Regions from separate parts of the Cryobacterium sp. TMT1-66-1 genome, predicted to be linked through region 2. Evidence: riboswitches for the same ligand, from Rfam matches in the RefSeq annotation. Region 2 holds a riboswitch; each other region holds the start of a gene.
The links. A riboswitch is a leader RNA that binds a small molecule or an ion and turns the genes downstream of it on or off. The one in region 2 is predicted to bind thiamine pyrophosphate.
Positions count from the first base shown of each region.

Region 1: it holds a riboswitch for thiamine pyrophosphate, as region 2 does, so the genes downstream of both, thiD (bifunctional hydroxymethylpyrimidine kinase/phosphomethylpyrimidine kinase) here and E3T29_RS19360 (3-oxoacyl-ACP reductase) in region 2, are expected to answer to the same signal.
Region 3: it holds a riboswitch for thiamine pyrophosphate, as region 2 does, so the genes downstream of both, thiC (phosphomethylpyrimidine synthase ThiC) here and E3T29_RS19360 (3-oxoacyl-ACP reductase) in region 2, are expected to answer to the same signal.

Region 1 covers NZ_SOGP01000010.1:35,962-42,199, reverse strand. Annotated here, with positions in the region: gene moeB (molybdopterin-synthase adenylyltransferase MoeB) at 1-262, opposite strand, end outside; gene E3T29_RS08450 (thiazole synthase) at 259-1,044, opposite strand; gene thiS (sulfur carrier protein ThiS) at 1,041-1,283, opposite strand; gene thiO (glycine oxidase ThiO) at 1,280-2,494, opposite strand; gene thiE (thiamine phosphate synthase) at 2,538-3,182, shown strand; partial or broken gene thiD (bifunctional hydroxymethylpyrimidine kinase/phosphomethylpyrimidine kinase) at 3,248-4,090, opposite strand; TPP riboswitch at 4,073-4,172, opposite strand; gene E3T29_RS20205 (ABC transporter permease) at 4,248-4,496, opposite strand; gene E3T29_RS20200 (hypothetical protein) at 4,517-4,780, shown strand; partial or broken gene E3T29_RS20195 (DUF4097 family beta strand repeat-containing protein) at 4,787-5,074, opposite strand; gene E3T29_RS20470 (hypothetical protein) at 5,091-5,222, shown strand; gene E3T29_RS08410 (transcriptional regulator) at 5,290-5,616, opposite strand; gene E3T29_RS08405 (hypothetical protein) at 5,606-5,857, opposite strand; gene E3T29_RS08400 (DUF2834 domain-containing protein) at 5,925-6,238, opposite strand, start outside.
Region 2 covers NZ_SOGP01000025.1:137,170-143,407, reverse strand. Annotated here, with positions in the region: gene E3T29_RS19390 (lipocalin-like domain-containing protein) at 1-441, shown strand, start outside; gene E3T29_RS19385 (RNA polymerase sigma factor) at 803-1,372, shown strand; gene E3T29_RS19380 (hypothetical protein) at 1,467-1,967, shown strand; partial or broken gene E3T29_RS20810 (hypothetical protein) at 2,366-2,434, shown strand; partial or broken gene E3T29_RS19370 (NAD-binding protein) at 2,428-2,715, shown strand; gene E3T29_RS19365 (SDR family NAD(P)-dependent oxidoreductase) at 2,801-3,466, shown strand; TPP riboswitch at 3,528-3,628, shown strand; gene E3T29_RS19360 (3-oxoacyl-ACP reductase) at 3,685-4,449, shown strand; gene E3T29_RS19355 (bile acid:sodium symporter family protein) at 5,004-5,975, opposite strand.
Region 3 covers NZ_SOGP01000009.1:331,142-337,379, forward strand. Annotated here, with positions in the region: gene E3T29_RS07360 (response regulator transcription factor) at 1-188, opposite strand, end outside; gene E3T29_RS07365 (BTAD domain-containing putative transcriptional regulator) at 342-1,334, opposite strand; gene E3T29_RS19605 (hypothetical protein) at 1,492-1,680, opposite strand; gene thiC (phosphomethylpyrimidine synthase ThiC) at 2,040-3,710, opposite strand; TPP riboswitch at 3,704-3,812, opposite strand; gene E3T29_RS07380 (LuxR C-terminal-related transcriptional regulator) at 3,892-4,719, opposite strand; gene hxlB (6-phospho-3-hexuloisomerase) at 4,833-5,420, shown strand; gene hxlA (3-hexulose-6-phosphate synthase) at 5,491-6,114, shown strand.

The DNA of each region.
Region 1 (6,238 bases), on a different contig from region 2:
GGATGATCTGGCGTTGCAGGTTGCTGAGATCCACCGTGTCGTGGTCGACGATGCCGAGCGTGCCGACCCCGGCGGCCGCGAGGTAGAGCAGCACCGGCGAGCCGAGACCGCCGGCGCCGATCACGAGTACGCGCGCATTTTTCAGCCGCCGCTGGTTGAGCGGGCCGATCTCGGGCAGCAGAATGTGGCGCGAGTACCGCTCGCGCTCGGCCGCCGTGAGGGCCGCGCCGGGTTCGACGAGTGGCGCGAGAACGAGCGTCACAGGTCGGGCCGCCCGGCCATCGGTGACGACGCCAGGGCCAGCTCACGCCGCGGGATGCGGCCGGCCAAGGAGGCACGACGGCCAGCGATCACAGCGTGCCGGAAGGCGTCAGCCATGAGAACTGGGTTCTGTGCGCGCGTGACCGCGGTGGCCAGCAGCACGGCATCGCAGCCCAGCTCCATCGCGAGGGCCGCGTCAGAGGCGGTGCCGATTCCGGCGTCCAGCACCACCGGAACGCCGGCGCGGGCCACGATCAGCTCGATATTGTGCGGGTTGAGAATGCCGAGGCCTGTGCCGATCGGCGCCCCGAGCGGCATCACGGCCGCAGCGCCCAGGTGTTCGAGCCGCAACGCGAGCACGGGGTCGTCATTCGTGTAGGCGAACACCGTGAAGCCCCGCGCGACGAGCTGTTCGGTGGCCTCGACCAGCTCGACCGCATCCGGCAGCAGGGTCTGCTCGTCGGCGATGACCTCGAGCTTGATCCAGTCGGTCGCAAGCGCCTCCCGCGCCAGCTCGGCGGTGAGCACGGCCTCGCGAGCGGTGAAACAGCCGGCCGTGTTGGGCAGCACGCGGATGGAATTCTCCACCAGCAGCTCGAACAACGAACCGGTGGCGGCCACACTGTGGCGCCGCATTGCGACGGTGGTCAGTTCGGTTCCGGAGGAACGCAGTGCAGCCCCGAGACCATCGACGCTCGGGGCTCCCCCGGTGCCCATGATCAAGCGTGAGGTCAGCTCAACGCCGTCAATGACGAGGCTGTCCGGGGTCGTCGGCACGGTCATCCTCCCTGCACCGCGGTCACGATTTCGATCTCATCGCCCGCTGTCACCGCGGTCGACCACCAGAGGCTGCGCGAAACGACCGCGGCGTTGCGGGCCACGGCCACCCCGACGCGGCTTCCGTCGACTGCATGGCCGTCGGTCGCGATGGCCCGGCCGGTGATCTCGGCCACGAGGTCGGTCACGGTGCTGCCCGGTTGAACAGATCGTTGCTGGCCGTTCACGGCGATGGTTACGGTCACGAGTGGCCTCCTTTCAGTGAAACGGATGCGGGAGCGCGGCTCGAAAATCGGTCCGGTCGAAAGGCCCGCCACCGATCGTCGGCGATTCCCTCGATGAGCTGGAGACAGTGCTCGGCGGCGACCGGGGTGAGCAGTACGCCGTGGCGGAAGAATCCGGTGGCGACAATGAGGCCGGAAATGTCACCGTCAGCGCCCCCGACGCGACCGAGGAACGGCGCGTTGTCGGGGGTTCCGGGCCTGGCGCGGGCGGTCGTTTCGATCAGTTCGAGTTCACTGACCGCGGGCAGCAGCACCTGGGCGTCTCGCAGCAGCTGATAGACGCCGCCGGCCGACACCACGCCCGAGCCGTCTTCGCGCTGGGTGGCTCCGATCACGAGCGTTCCATCGGTGCGCGGAACCAGATATACCGGCACACCGTGCACCAGTCCGCGAACGGTGCAGGTGAGCAGGGGTTGCAGGTGCTCGGGCACCCGCAGCCGAAGGATGTCCCCGTAGACCGGGCGAAGCGGCAGGTTGAGGTGTTCGGGCAGCCCGCCCAGTGCTGCCGCTCCGAGCCCGTTGGCCACGACCACCTCGGTGGCTGTGACCGTTGAGCCGTCGAAAAGGGCGACGCCGGTGACGCGGGAGGAGGCATCCGCTGAATTCTCGTGCAGCAACCCGCTGGCCTGCACGCGTATGACGGCGTCCTGGCCGTGGCGCGCGAGCTCCAACTGGATGCACTCGGTGAGCCGGCGCGGGTCGACCTGATGGTCTTGCTCCACCACAAAGGCGCCAGAAATCTGGGGGCTGAGCAACGGTTCGAGCACCCGCGCTGCGCGAACGGTGATGGCCTCGACGCCCAGTCCGTTGACTACCTGCACGCCGTGCAGGTCGGCGAGCGCCTGCCGGTCGGCCGCGTCTGCGCCCACATTCAGGGTTCTCGTACGCTGGTAACCGGTCAGGTAGCTGTCGGGCGCGAGCGAGTCGATGAAGCCGGGATACAGGTTCGAGGAGGCGAGCATGAGCTCGAGCAACGCCTCCTCCTGGTAGTGCAGTTCGCTGACCGCGGCGAGCATTCCGGCCGCAGCAAAAGTGGCACCACCGGCCGGATCCGGGTCGATGACGGCCACCGTGCGGCCGGACTGCGCTACAGCCCAGGCGATGCCGAGCCCGATCACGCCGCCGCCGATGACGGCTACGTCGACCGTACGCTGTGCGCGCCGCTCACTCATCGTGTGCACCGAGGCCGGGCCGAAGCCCTTTAGGGTTGGTCGCATGGACCCGATCACCGCCCGGCTGTATCTCTGCACCGATGCCCGTACGGAGCGCGGCGATTTCGCCGACTTCGTGACGGCCGCGTTCGCCGGCGGGGTCGACATCATCCAACTGCGGGACAAGACCATCGATGCCGCCGAGGAGCTCGACTATCTCGAGATTCTGCGTTCGGTCGCCGACCGACACGCCCGGCTCTGGGCGGTCAACGACCGCGCGGATATCGCCGTTCTCGCTGGAGCGCCGGTTTTTCATGTCGGCCAGACGGACCTGCCGCTGCCCGCCGCCCGCACGCTGCTCGGCGACGCGGCCCGCATCGGCTTGTCGACCCATACCACCGGACAAGTGGATGCCGCTCTCGTAACTGACCGTCTGGATTATTTTTGCGTCGGCCCGGTCTGGGCCACGCCCACCAAACCCGGTCGGGCAGCGGTCGGAACCGGTCTGTTGCGCTATGCGGCCGAGCAGAGCGCATCCGCTGGCAGCCTTCGCCCGTGGTTTGCGATCGGCGGGATCGACCTCGGCACCATCGACCAGGTGGTCGAAGCCGGCGCCACCCGGGTGGTCGTGGTGCGCGCGATCACCGACGCCGATGACCCGACGGATGCCGCCGAGCGGCTTCTCGCCAGCCTCCCGCCGCTCGGCTAGTCGCGCCCACGTCGTCGCCCCGTTCATCTCATGCCCGCAATCAGGGCAGAATTCGCACGGTCGAAAAGTCGATGAAAGTGGTGGATCGGCCCGTTTCCCTGCCCGACCTCGAGCTCGTCGGCGTGGGCCAGGGCGTCGTGGAGCCAGTCTTTCACTTCGGCCAGGGACTTCGCCCAGTTACCGGTTCTGGCCTGCACCGTGGCCATCGCCGAGGAGAGTGAGCATCCGGTGCCGTGGGTGTTTGTGGTGCGGATGCGCGGCAGGGCGACCTCGACCACGCACTGGGCAAGCAGCCCGTGGGTGTTGACCAGGGCATCTGGGCAGCTCGTTTCGTTGAGATGGCCGCCCTTGACCAGTACGGTAGCACCCGTGCTGTCCGACAATCGTTTGCCCTGCGCGAGGGCCTCCGCCCAGTTGGCGGCCGGCGGCTCAGCGAGCAGAACGGCCAGCTCGGGAACGTTGGGCGTGACCAGGTCAACGTGGCAAATCAGGTCGCGCAGCGCCTGCTCGGCTGCCGGGTCGAGCAGGCGGTCGCCGCTCGTTGCCACCATCACCGGGTCGAGTACGACCAGCGGCGGACGGCACCGGAAGAGCCAGTCGCGCACCTCGGTGATCACATCGAGCTGCGCAAGCATGCCGATCTTCACGGCGTCGATGGTCACATCGTCACTGACAGCGTTCAATTGCTCGCGCAGAAAATCGATCGGCGGGATGTGAACCGAACGCACCCCGCGCGTATTCTGCGCCACCAGTGCACTCACCACAGCCATGCCGTAGCCGCCGTTGGCCGCGATGCTCTTGAGGTCGGCCTGGATGCCGGCACCGCCGGTCGGATCGGTACCCGCGATACTGAGGACTCGGGGAATCTGCCGCAGGGCAGGCTGGGTTCGATCGATCATCCGTGACATTCCTTCGCTAGTACTAACTAGACAGGTTCAACGGGTATTGATCTCAGCACGCACAGTCTGTGCGGCACCCCGTGTCAAGACTCCAGCCTATACGCGCGCCGGCCGTCAGCACACAAGGGGTCGGGCGGCCGCAACCGCCCGCCCTGGTGACACGGATCTAGTGCACCGACTTGCGCTCGTAGAGCGCCCGTGACCAGACGTAACTAACGGCCACGATCACGACGCACCACCCGATGGCGAACACGGGGTTCCAGCCGAGTGGGGTGCCGAGCAGCAGCCCGCGAGTTGTCTCGATGAACGGAGTGAAGGGCTGGTACTGTGCGAACCACTGCAGCCACACCGGCATCGAGTCGGTCGGCACGAAGCCGCTGCCGAAGAGCGGCAGCACGGTGAGAACGAGGGGCATATTGCTCGCCGTTCAGGAGTTTGTCGACCGCCGAAAACTGGCCGGTGCGGCCGATGACGGCGCGCACGCCGTCCTGGTCGCGCACGTCGAATGTTGATATTTCCCCATTGGGTACGGGCCCACACCGTAACGGCCTGCTCCGATGCCTCCGGAGCGCTCTCGCCGACGAGCTCATTGCGCACGTGGCCATCTTTCGACGACAGGTCGAGCCAGGCCGGCACGCCCGGCTTGACGCCGATGGTGACCTGGCCGAATCCGCTCTCGACCTGCACGGAACCGCATGAAACCTCCCGCAGCGGGATGCTCCCGTATGCGGTCTTTGCCGAAACGGATGCCTGCACTCGCGTGATTTCCAGGTCGCCGTAGGACAGTTTCGCGTCGAGGTCACCGCCGACTTCATCGATCTGCGCGCTGCCGTGGGACGCTTTGAGTACGGCGTCGCCGGAGACCGTTCCGACCCGGATCTGGCCGTGGTCGGCGGTGATGTCGGCCGCACCCTGAATTGTGCGCACCGTTGCGTTGCCGTGTCCGGCGCGCAGGGACAGGTCGCCGGTGGTACCGAGATCGACCGGACCCATCGAGGCTTTGAGGCGGGTGGCCCCGAGTCGGCCGACCGTTCGGACCCCGCCCACCGAGACCTCGGCGGTGAGCCGCGACCCGCTCGGCAGCAAGTCGCTCGGCCGCAGCGCGCGTATCTGCGCTGCCGTTGTCGGCGGCATCCGCTAGCTGGTGCTGCAGGTCGTTGACGTACTGTCCGAGTTCCATATCACCATGGTGATACCACGGCGGTTAGTCATAATAATGTCATGCTGGTCGGGGCTTCGGCCGACAGCTCGCGGAGCGCCGCCAGATGGCCGTCGATGGCCGCGCGGCCGCGCCGGGTGAGGGCCACGCTGGTGGTGCGGCGGGCATCCGCTCGTGCTGGCGAGGCTTGTTTCACGGTCACGACGTAGTCGAGCTCGATCAGGTTGCGGATGGTCTTCGAGAGCGTCGCCTCGGTCAGTTCCAATGTGGCGGCGATAGTGGTGAATTCCGCGGCGCCGGTCGCCCGAAGCAGCGCGCACAACCGCAGACGGGTTGGCGCGTGGATTGCGTCGTCGAATCGGGAGTCAGCAGCCACGGAGCAGTTCCCGGGCGTTCGCGAGGTCATAGAGTGCTGAGCTGACGAGGGCCATGACGAAGACGACCGCAGTGGTCAGGACAATCCAGGCGCGCTGGTCAGTGACCTCGAACACGATCGAGAGCACGAATGCTCCGAGCATGACGACGCTCAGCACAATGAGAATCATCAGGCTCAGCGGGCCGGCCGGGCCGGGAATCCGTGGGTGCGCTTTCAGATTCCATGCCGGTAAGTCAATCACTTGCCGTGTCGTTAAGCAAAAATCGGACTGCGGGCTGGCCCGACCAGGGTTCGCGCGGTCGTCTCGTTCAGGTCAAGGGTGGTCGCGCCGCTGGCGTACGCGCCGCCGTCAGGGTGCGCTCGCGCATCGCGAGGAACAGCGGAAAGGTGAAGGCGAAGGCCGTTAGACCCGAGAGAACGACGTAGAGCCAGCCCCGCTTCATGCCGAGGCGTCGCGCCTCAACGATGATCAGGATACTGCCAGCCACCGCGGCGATGAGCAGGTCGACGGTGAGTGACGACACCGCCGGCCCGCTGTTCACCCAGTCGCCAACGAAGTCGCGCAGCTGAATGATCGCGACCACGTTGTAGGTCCAGGTGCCGGCGAGCCCGGCTAGGCCGA
Region 2 (6,238 bases):
AGCCTGATCGCCGCGCACATCACTGCCGAAAAGGCCTACGGCTACGAGCCGCTCACCACCCTGCATCTCGCCCGCGATGGTGTTGTCGTGGCCGACGACGGCACCAAAGTGGCGGTCACGACCGACCGTATCGGCATCGACGCTCCCACTGGTAAGCCGGTAGCGGATATCCTCACCTACGACTACCGCGCCGGCCCCGACCGCTTCACCATCACCTTCGAACGGGAGGAGACGCTGCTGCGCACACGATTCATCGACGTCGTGCCGCCGGCCGCGAAGCTGCTCGCGCGCGTGATGCGGTTCGACGCAGCCTACCTGCGTTTTACCGGAACCCTGGCTCTGCGCCGGTACCTCGACGATGTTCTGGTCGAGGAATACACCGAGACCAAGGCGCTCTGGGAGCTCATGTACCTGGGCAAGACCCGCCTTCCGGTGACCTGAGGGTTGTTCGCATGGCCGCAGCGCGCCCCGCAGGATCTGGGCCAGTGCGCGCGAGTTCCGCCTGGCGCGCAGCGGCGCAACTCCCGCGAAACTCTACGACGGAGTCTGCATCCCAGACGACTTGTGACGCCTTAAAGAATTGTGCCTCCCGCAGCCGGTCGGATTTGCTGAGCGAAGGACAAGGTCGATTTCATGCGAATCGAGACCTGTAGTTCGAAAGTGATTCGCATCACTTTCGAACTACACACCTGCGGAAATAGATGAGGTTCGCTGCGACCAAACTGCCATCCAGCGAGTCGACCACGTCCGTCCTCGCATGAAATCCTCGCGCCCGTGCCGGACATGCCTCAGTATGAGAGTTGTGACCGACACCGAGCGCGAAAAGCGGATGCGCAACCTGGTCGTGCTGGTCGGCGACCCTGTGCGCCACTACCTGCACCGCCGCACCGACGCCGCAACGGCCGACGACGTGATCGGCGACACCCTGCTCGTGTGCTGGCGCCGCCTCGACGAGGTTCCCGACGATGCCCTCCCCTGGGCGATCGTCGTCGCTCGACAGTGCCTCAGCAACGCCCAACGCGCCGAGCGTCGCCGCACGCGTCTCATCGGCCGCATCATCGCCATCGACCCTCCGCCGGCCGTTACGGACGAGAACCCCGCAGCATCCACCGTCGATGAAGGCACCGCCGTGGCGGCCCGCGTGACCGCAGCCCTCGCCGGCTTGCGTCGAAACGATGCCGAGATCCTGCGGCTGTGGGCGTGGGACGAGTTGACGAGCCCGCAGATTGCCGTTGTGCTCGGCATCAGCGCGAACGCAGCGGCGATCCGGCTGCACCGCGCGAAGGCGCGCCTCAAGCAGGAGCTACTGAAATCCGGCCACTCGACCGGACATATAACTTACGACGAAGGGAGCGAAGATGCACGACGATGACCGTGCGCTGCGCGATCAGCTGCGCGCCGCCGATCCGGCCCGCGCGCTGCCCCCTGCCTCGCCGACGTGGCTCGACCACAGAATGGAGCAGATCATGACCGACCAATCCTCACCCACCACGACCGCCACGCCCGAGACGCCACGACGCGCGTTCCGGCGGTGGATGCCGGTGGTCGGCGTCGCCGCCGGCCTCGCCATCGCCGCTGCAATCGTCGCGCCTCTCGTTCTCGGTGGCCCGGAACCCACCGTCGAGTCGCTGCAGCCTCCCATGGGCGGAGGCCTGGCGAGTGGCAGCTGCCTCCCGCTTGAGCCTGCGACCGTCGCGGCGCAGGAGCAGGCGTTCGCCGCGACGGTGCTGCAGATCCAGGGCAACACCGTTGTGCTGGAGGTCACGGAGCGCTTTGTCGGCGACGTCGCCGACCGCGTGGAGGTGGCGCAGGTCGACACGATGACCTCCGACTTCTCAGGCGTGCCCTTCGAGGTCGGCCAGAGCTACCTCGTCGGCGCAATCGATGGAACGATCACGGGATGCGGCGTGACCGGGGCTGACAGTGCCGAGCTTCGCGCGGTCTACGACGCAGCGTTCCCGGGCTGATCCGGGCTCGCGAGAGCGGTCGGGAACGCTGCGTGGTATCGTCCCATCGGCGTCAGACGGTGGGGAGAGGCTCACACAGCATCCGGTTGAACGAGAAATCGCTCCGGGTCGATTCAGGTGGGTACATGATGGGCGTTTGCTTGATCCTGAACCGCAACGATGGCCATAACTTGTTGTCGCGAGCGTCGGCCGCCACAGCGAGAATCACCTAGTACATAATTTTTCGGGTTAAGGCTTCCTCTGCACCAGTAAGCGCGGTCTACCCACCCGACATCGTTTTACGCCGACCATCGCGAGTTCTGGCACTACATGGACCTGATTGTCGATCCTGTCTCTATGTGCCCGATGAAGGTTAGCTCCTCGTCGAACAACAGTCCCTACTGTTCACCCTCGCCGACATGGAGACCGAGCTGCAAGCGGCGAGAGGACTGCTTCGACGCGCGGCCTGGCGTCGGCGGCGGACTTCGCGATCGCCGAACCAATTCTTGCCACGATGGGGGCGCGCATCGTGCACTGCGGCGACCCGAGCGCCGGACAAGCCGCAAAGATCTGCAACAACATGATCCTCGGCATCTCAATGATCGCCGTCAGCGAAGCATTCGTGCTCGGTGAAAAACTGGGCCTCACCCACCAGGCGCTCTTCGATGTCGCGTCCACGGCATCCGGTCAATGCTGGGTGCTGACCACCAACTGCCCCGTTCCCGGCCCGGTATCCACCAGCCAGGCCAAGCCCGGACGCAGCGGAGCGACTTACCAATCCACGGCTCGTCACTCACGGGAGCTCACAGCGCGGGTATCGGAATTTCTCGGACAGCATGGCCCTTGTACCAGCTATGACTACTATCGCAATCATCGGAGCTGGCTCAGGACTCGGGGCCGCCGTCGCGCGGCGATTCGGGGCCGAAGGCTTCACCGTCGCGCTCATCGCCCGCCACCAGGGACGCGTAGATGCCCTCGCCGCCGAACTGCTGGCCGAGGGCATCTCAGCACACGGCTTCGTCGCCGACGTGCGCGATCCGACCTCCATCACCCGCACTCTCGAACAGGTCGCAGAAACTCTCGGCCCGATCGAGGTACTGCAATACAGCCCGTTGCCGCAGAAGGACTTCATGCGCCCGGTTCTGGAGACCACTCCCGCCGACCTCGTTGGCCCAATCGAGTTCTCCATCTACGGACCCGTCACCGCCGTGCATCAGGTCCTCCCCGGCATGCGTTTCCTCGGCGCTAACCGAGGCACCATCCTCTTCGTCAACGGCGGATCCGCCGTGACCCCGGGCCGCAATGTCACCGGCACATCAATCGCATTCGCTGGACAGGCCGCCTACGCACAGCTGCTCAACGAGGCCCTCGGAGAAGAAGGAATCCAGGTCTCCCAGCTCATCATCGGCGGCCGCATCATCGCCGGCGATCCCGAGAAGGACCCGTCAGTGCTCGCTGAGCACCTCTGGAACCTTCACAGCCGTCGCGATCGCTTCCGCCACCAGATCAGCGCTGACTAGAAAGCGTCGTTCACTGTCAGGACGCGAATTTTCCGGTACCAGGCGGTTGCGTATACTCGTTTTCAGCGACACGGGGTGCCGACTGCATGACGGTCGGCTGAGATGACACCCGTTGAACCTGATCTAGTTCGAACTAGCGAAGGGATGTCACGGAGAATTACGTGCACTGCTTTGGTGCCGGATCTCGTCCTTTCGCCTTACCCAAGGTGAAGAAAATCATGCAAATAGCAGAACAGATTGTCCTGGTCACTGGCGGCGCACGCGGCCTGGGTAAAAGCATCGTGCACGCTTTCGCGGCTCTGGGCGCCCGGGTGGTCATCAACTATCGCAACAGCGCCGCAGCGGCGGAAACCTTGGCTTCCGGCTATGGGCCTGAACACGCTCTTGCCGTACAGGCCGACGTCACCGACCCGGCCCAGGTCGCGGCAATGCTCACGCAGGCGCAGGCACATTTCGGCTCCAGCGTGACAACGGTGGTCAATAACGCGTTGGTCGATTTCAGCTTCAACGGCGACGCCCGCTCCGGCGCTGCCGACATCAGCTGGGACGAATTCCAGGCGCAATTCTCGGGCAGCGTCCGCGGTGCCCTGAACACAACCCAGCAGGCGCTGGCAGGCATGCGCGAGGTCGGGTTTGGCCGCATCATCAACATCGGTACCAACCTGTTTCAGAACCCGGTGGTGCCCTACCACGACTACACGGCCGCCAAGGCCGCCCTGCTCTCCCTAACCCGCACCCTCGCCTCAGACCTCGGCCCGCACAACATCGCCGTAAACATGGTCTCCGGCGGGCTGCTGCGCACCACGGATGCCAGCGCGGCTACCCCCGAGGACGTGTTCGACTTCATCGCCGCCTCCACCCCGCTACGCAGAGTGACAACCCCGGCCGAATTTGCGGATGCGGTACTCTTTTTTGCCTCCCCCTGGGCGCGGTCGGTCACCGGGCAGAACCTGGTCGTCGACGGCGGCCTGGTAATGAACTAGGGCAGCGCCGGCCAGGTCAGCCCCACACCAGCTCCACTTCAATGCGTTCCTTATGGGTTGCGGCCACCACGGCGCCGCCTGGCGGCGGCCGCAGTCGCCCATCGAGCAATTGGGAGCTGCCCGGCCCCGTTCGCGGCGTAGGTCCTCGTCCGGCAGGTACTAAAGCCCCGGGGGAGTGACCGACTTGCTAATGCTGAGACCGGGGCGGCGACGGCCGGAAGTCTGCGAGGTTGACCGTGGATCCTGACGCGCGGGCGGGCGGGTGGGCGGGTGACGTGGCGACGAGCAGCCTCCCGGCGGGCCAGGATACACTCCTCGACACATGGAATTGAATATCGATGGCGCACCAGCACGGTGCGCTCCGGTTATCGTGTGAGCACGTGGATCTCCGCTGAGACAGCGTTCCTTATGATCTTGTGCCGACCTGGATAACGGCCATTGCGACCGCAATTGCTGTCGTCGTCGCCAGCTTGTGTACCTATCGGTAGATTCGGTTTACATCTGGCCAAATGCGTGAAGCTGCGACCACCGTTCCATTACTGGCCAGACCCCGGTTAGGCGCGGGCGGTAACCGGCAAGGATTCGGAAATCTCATCGGACGGTAGATCCTTGCGCGCCCAGTAGCTGGCGAGCACCGAACCCGATACGTTATGCCAGACCGAGAAAATTGCCGCTGGCAGCGCGGCTACCGGGTTGAAATGCGCCACGGCTAGGGCGGCAGCCAGGCCGGAGTTCTGCATGCCCACCTCGAAGCTGAGAGCTCGGCGACTGGCGACCGGAAGCCCGAACAGACGCCCAATGTAGTACCCAAGCGTCAGTCCGAGGGAGTTGTGCAGGATCACGGCGACGACCACGAGCACGCCAATCGACAACAGCGTGGAGGCACTGGCGGCGATGACGGCCGCAACCACGACGGTGATGCCGGCTACCGACAGCAGCGGCAAAACATCGAGAAAACGGTCCACCAGGCGCGGCACGATCATGCGCAGCACGAGCCCGAGCACTACCGGAACCAGCACGATCTGCACAATCGACACGAACAAAGCGCCAGCATTGACGGGCAGGGACTCTCCCACGAGCACCAGCACGAGCAGCGGCGTCAGCACGGGGGCCAGCAAAGTCGAAACGGACGTCATCGCCACAGACAACGCGGTATCGCCCTTAGAGAGGTAGACCATCACGTTGGACGCTGTACCTCCGGGCACAGAACCGACCAAAATCATGCCGGCCGTCAGCATGGGCGAAAGCCCCAGCGCGACGGCAATCCCGAAGCCGAGCAACGGCATCACGAAGAACTGGGCCGCAACGCCCAGCAGAAGCGCCCACGGCCGCCTGGCAATAATCGCGAAGTCAACCGGGCGCAGCGTCATACCCATTCCCAGCATGATCACGGCAAGTAGCCATGGGATCGCCACGGTCAGGCCGGAAAATGCGTCGGGGACAGCAAGCGCCAACGCTCCCGCAGCCAAAACAATAACGGCGAACCAACGCCCGACGAATGCGCTGACAGTTCTGATGCGGTCCATGATGAAACCATACCCACAATGGGCAGAAACCTCATGGCCGGCAGGTGCGATGGTGAACAGGAAGCGCGAACAGTTTGCCCACGATTCTGACCGGTTTCAACACGACAAACATGCCGCCTGCGCAACCTCACTTCTCAAAGCTGGCATCTGAACCCCTTGCAGAGCCGCCGGCCTGGTTCGGGTACACGCCGAGCGAGATTAGGTGTGTGCTCCCGTTCGAGGTGGTGAGCTCCACACAGGGATAGTTCTCTCCCGGCGCGATT
Region 3 (6,238 bases), on a different contig from region 2:
ACGCTGCACAAATCGGGTTCGCGATTGAGCGAACCAGTGAGAAGCTCGGCGAAGGTGGTGTGGTCGTCGACGATGAGAATACGAATTTGCCCCATCGGGGTTGTGCCGACCGTGGCCGAACCGGGAAGTGACGCGGTCGCCGTGGTCCCCTGCATGCCGGGTTCCATCGGGGACGTCTGCGCGCTCATCTGCGGGAACCTCTCTGCCCGTTCCTGAGCCTCGATGCTGACGGAGCACACCGTGCTATTCCGGTTGGCGCAATAAGTATCAGGACAACATGAGTTTTTGTCGAGTCCTGTCTCTTTGGCCCCCCATATGGTATAAAGGCCGACAGAGTCAGCTCAAGCGCGAGCGACGGCGCGTCGCAGAAATGACGTGACAACATCAGTAGCCTCCCGGAGGGAATCCGCGACCGGCTCTGGTCGCGAAGAAGAAGTAGTGGTGGCAGTGTGCCCAGGCTCGTTCGTCGGCGACAGGCGAAGCTGGTCGTGCAGCATGAGCAGGGCGGACAGCACGTCGGCCAGGTCGCCGTCCCCGTCTGCGGTCGCGTGCAGCAACCGGAGCTGGGCCGCGCGCAGAATCGGGCCGGGAGCGCAGCCCAACTCGTCCTGCATCGCGCGACGACAGCGGTTGTAGGCCTGCAGGCCTTCGGCGTGACGCCCGCTCGTCTCCAATCCGAGAATGAGGGCCGTCCAGGCTCGTTCGTTCAACGGCTCGTCGGCCAGTGCGAGGTTCGCGAAATCGAGGGCGTCATCGATGCGGTGCAGGGCTGCAGCTGTTTCCGAAGCGAGAATGCGGGCGCTGGTGAGGCGGGCGGCGTGCAGATCGCGGGCTTCCATTGCCCAGGCCGGCAGAAGTTCGTCGCCGAGCAGCGGTGCGGCGGCGAGGTCCAGAGCGCGCAGCAACAGGGGATACGCGAGGCCGGGAATGGTCTTCTGCGCACGCTGCAGGAGTATGTCGAACTGGTCGAGGTCGACGTCGACGAGCTCACGGTCCAACACGTAGCCGCCGGTCGTTGTTTGCAGCGGGCCGAATTTTCCCGCGCCGGGCTGCAGGTGGCGACGGAGAAGGCTCACATAGCTTTCGAGGGTGGGCAGGGCTTCGAGCGGAGCGCTGGCGCCCCAGAGCAGTTCGATGAGGCGGTCTTTGGAGACCGGCAAGCCGAGGTGCACGAGCAGAATTTCAAGGATCTGGCGGGGCTTGGGCCCGCCCAGCTCATGGGCGTGCAGCACGACAGACCCCCGTCGAACGCTGAGGTTTCCAAAGACGTGCACGCTCAAGTGGGCCATTGGTGTCGCGGTGGGCTGTTCTCGGGTGACGAATCCAGTTGTCATGCTGACCTCCACTGTTGGAATGTAACCATGGTGCCCGCATGCCGATGGGCGGGGTAGCCGCGTGTGGAGTAGACATTTACCCCCAATCTCGGGGGATATTCTCAGGGTGCGGTGTGGTGCCCCGTTCCGAGCGATAACCGCGCGCCCTGCGGGCCGTTCAGAACCAGGGCGATGGCCTGATTCGGGATCTCAAAGACCAGGGTTGCCAGAACGGATGTTCCGGCCGCCGCCTCCCGCTGATGCGGGCGAGCCCGCCGGGGACGGCGGTCGTGTCGCCAAACGCGGTGCTGGGCTTCGCGCCGTCGTCGAGGCGAACCAAACGCAGCGTCGCGTTTGTGGGAGTCATGGCGGAATCTTGGTGCCGGCACCATGGGAAAACCCTGCTGGGGTGATTGGGTCACCGCTTAGCTACTGATGGTTTCCGGGCCCGGGCCGGGAACGGGTTGGACGTTGCAGTGGGGGTTAGTGGTGCGGCGGCGGGGCGGGGGCGAGAATGGCGAGAACCATGAGACGGAGTGTACCCGGGTGCGCGCCAGACCTGACCGGGCCCGGTCCCGGAAACTGGGCCCATATTCTAGGCCGGGCCCGGGACTCACGGATTGGTGTCCACCGTCAAACTGTGCGTGCCGGCCGATCGCGCTGGCCCGCACGCACAATTCGGCCAGCGCCGGCGCGTGCCGCTGGCCGCGCCATCAGCTTCCGCGATCAGTGCTCGTCGGCTCCGAGTACGCGCAACGGCAGGTAGACCGAGCTACCCATCCTGGTGAACTCAGCCGATTTCTCCGCCATCCCGGCCTCGATCGCCTCGAGGCTGGTGAGGCCGTTCTCTGCGGCGTACACCCGAACATCTGCTGAAATGCGCATGGAACAGAATTTGGGACCGCACATGCTGCAGAAATGGGCGGCCTTGGCCGGGCCGGCGGGCAGCGTCTCGTCGTGAAAGCTTTGCGCGGTGTCGGGGTCGAGCGAGAGCGCGAACTGGTCGGTCCAACGAAACTCGAAGCGGGCCCGGCTGAGGGCGTCGTCGCGTTCCTGCGCGCGCGGATGCTGCTTGGCCAGGTCGGCGGAGTGGGCGGCGATCTTGTAGGTGATCACTCCGGTCTTCACGTCGTCGCGGCCCGGCAGGCCGAGGTGTTCCTTGGGGGTGACGTAACAGAGCATGGCGGTGCCGGCCTGGGCGATGATGGCCGCGCCGATCGCGCTCGTGATGTGGTCGTAGGCCGGGGCGATGTCGGTGGCGAGCGGGCCGAGCGTGTAGAACGGGGCTTCCTCGCAAAGTTCCTCCTCGAGGCGCACATTTTCGACGATCTTATGCATCGGCACGTGGCCGGGGCCTTCGATCATCACCTGCACGCCGTAGGATTTGGCGACCTTGGTGAGCTCGCCGAGGGTGCGCAGCTCGGCGAACTGGGCCTCGTCGTTGGCGTCGGCGATGGAGCCGGGACGCAGCCCGTCGCCGAGCGAGAAGGTCACGTCGTAGCGGCGCAGAATCTCGCACAGCTCCACGAAATGGGTGTAGAGAAAGCTCTCCTGATGGTGGGCGAGGCACCAGGCGGCCATGATCGAGCCGCCGCGGGAGACGATTCCGGTCACCCGATTGGCGGTGAGCGGCACGTAGCGCAGCAGCACTCCGGCGTGCACGGTCATGTAGTCCACGCCCTGCTCGCACTGCTCGATCACGGTGTCGCGGTAGATCTCCCAGGTGAGCAGGGCCGGGTCGCCGTTGACTTTTTCGACGGCCTGGTAGAGCGGAACGGTGCCCACCGGAATGGGCGAGTTGCGCATGATCCACTCGCGGGTGAGGTGGATGTCCTTGCCGGTGGAGAGGTCCATCAGGGTGTCGGCGCCCCAGCGGGCGGCCCAGACCATTTTTTCGACCTCTTCGGCGATCGACGAGGTCACGGCGGAGTTGCCGATGTTCGCGTTGATCTTCACGGTGAAGGCCTTGCCGATGATCATCGGCTCGCTCTCGGGGTGCATGCGGTTGGCCGGAATGACCGCGCGGCCGCGGGCTACCTCGTCGCGCACGAGCTCGACAGAGACGCCCTCGCGGGCGGCGATGTAGGCCATCTCCGGGGTGACGATGCCGGCCCGGGCCCAGACCAGCTGGGTCGCAGCGCCGTCGATGGGCAGCGGATGCTCCCACCCGGCCCGGGTCTTCGGCAGCCCCTTCTCGAGGTCGATCGTGGCCGTGTCATCGGTGTATGGGCCGGACGTGTCGTACAGGTCGAAGTGTTCGCCGTTGCTGAGGTTCACCCGGCGAACCGGAATTTCGAGCCCTGGCCAGGCCGGCACCGGTTCGTAGCGTTTGCTGCTGCCCTGGATCGGGCCGGTGGTGACGGTTTCAGACATGGAGATTTCGTCAAGTGTGCGCATGTTCTCGAACTTCCTACGCCGGCATTACCCGGACAGGTTCAACGGTCGACGGCCCTGGCCGTCCTCTCAGCTCGCTGGTGCGCGCTCCCGTGGGTTGTGTGTCTTCTGACTCCTTCACCCTAGCGTGAGTCCTGTCCATGCTCGCGGCGGCCGGCGTGCTGGCGGCGCGCCGGGCATCCGTTCAGCGGGCGAGGGAGGCGAGTTCGGCGCGGGTCGAGGCGCCGACCTTGCGCAGCAGGTTGGCCACGTGAAACTTCACGGTGTTCTCGCTGATGGTCAGCGCCTCGGCAATCGCCTTGTTGCGCGCGCCCGACGCCACAAGCTCGAGCACGCCGCGCTCGCGCGGGCTGAGGCCCCAGGCTGCCGCCGCCGAAACGGATGCCGTGGGCGCGTCGAGCGGCAGCGACACCGCCATCTCCGACCCCCAGCCGGCGGTCGCCTCGACACCCAGCGTTCCGCTGAGCGCCACGACGCGGGCGGCCAGCTGGCGAACGCTCGGAACCTCGGCGTCGAGGTCGCCCGGTCCGTCGTCGCGAATGCGAATCAGCAGGTTGCTGCCGTCGCAGTCCCACTGAACGCGCACCCGCGCGACCCCGGTCTGCTCGACCAGGGCGAGCACGGCGCCGCGCACGATGGCCCTGGCCTCGTGGGCGACTTCGCCGGGCAGCGCGCGGCCGTTGACCGGCGGCTCGATGAACTGCACGTCGAGGTCGCCGAAGCGCACCAGCGGACGCAGGTCATTTTTGAGACGTTCGAAGGCGCGGGCAACAGGTTCTTCGGTGAGGCTCCGGTCGAGGTCGCTCACCGCGCGCAGGGCGACCATCGCCGCGGCGGCGAGTTCGGTGGCCTTCTGGCGGGCAGCGGTGTCACTCGTGCTGCTCGAGCGCAGCACGGCGAGCAGGGATTCCAGCGTGGTCGCGTGCGCGTCCGTGAGGTCGGCGATGAGCTTGGAGCGTTCGGCGGCCATGCTGCGCGCGGTCTGCACGGGTGAATCGGCGAGGAAGGTCATACGGATAGCCTATCCGAACCGTCCGTGGAGCCTGCCCGGAGCCATTCGTTTGGGTAGTAAAACCATTCGTTTGGCGGGCCGCACGCCCACTCGAAAGAGTGAAGTATTGACCCATGACCGAAACTACAACCACCCCCACCACAGCGGATGCCCTCGGTCTCATTTTCGCCGAGAATGGCCGCGTCGTGGACGCGCTGCGGGCGGCATCCGCTTCTGTGGTGCTGGATGACGCGGCGAGTCTGCTCGCTGTGGCACCGCGGGTGTTCGTGCTGGGAGCCGGCCGTTCCGGGCTGGCATTGAAGATGACCGCGATGCGGCTCATGCACCTGGGCCTTGACGTGCACGTGGTCGGCGAGGTCACCAGCCCGGCGATTGCGCAGGGCGACCTGCTGCTGGTGGCCAGCGGATCCGGAACGACGGGCGCCATCGTGCGCGCCGCCGAGACGGCTCACGGTGTGGGTGCGAACGTTCTCGCGCTGACCACGGCGCCGGAGTCGCCCCTCGGGCACCTCGCCGCGGTGACCGTGGTCATCCCCGCGGCCGCCAAGCAGGACCACGCCGGGCAGGTGTCGGCGCAGTACTCGGGCGGGCTGTTCGAACAGTCCGTGCTGCTGGTGGGCGACGCCCTATTCCACACGCTCTGGCAGCGAAGCGGTGCGACGGCCGCCGAGCTCTGGCCGCGTCACGCCAACCTCGAGTAACAAACCGGATAGGGCCCAGGCCCCGTCCTGAAAACCACAGACCGCTTACCCCAACAGAAAGTAGAACCCCATGAAGCTTCAGGTAGCAATGGACGTACTGACCACCGACGCCGCGCTCGCGCTCGCCGCGCAGGTCGCCCCGCACGTCGACATCATCGAGCTCGGCACCCCGCTGATCAAGGCCGAGGGCCTGCGCGCCGTCACCGCGATCAAAGCCGCGCACCCCGACAAGATCGTCTTCGCCGACCTCAAGACGATGGATGCCGGCGAGCTCGAAGCCGACATCGCCTTCGCCGCCGGCGCCGACCTCGTGACGGTGCTCGGCACGGCCGGAGACAGCACCATCATCGGAGCCGTCGCCGCCGCGACCAAGCACGGTAAGGGCATCGTCGTCGACCTGATCGGCGTTGCCGACAAGGTCACCCGCGCCCGCGAGGTCACCGCGCTCGGTGCCCAGTTCGTCGAAATGCACGCCGGACTCGACGAGCAGGCCGAGCCCGGATTCTCGCTCGCGAAGCTGCTCAACCAGGGCGAAACCGCCAAGGTTCCGTTCTCGCTGGCCGGTGGCGTGAGCCTGGCGACCATCGCCTCGGTGCAGCGCGCCGGCGCATCCGTTGCCGTCGCAGGCGGCGCCATCTACGGCGCCGATGACCCGGCCGCCGCCGCTGCCGCCCTGCGCGCCGCGATCATCTAGAGTCGCGTCTTCTCGGTGCCGTCCCGCTTCGCGCGGGGCGGCACTTTCGCGTTAACGTCCCGGTCGCATCAAGCGGATGCCCGCGCCACGCGCCGGAATCTCGGTGGGCGCCGCTAGGCTGGTG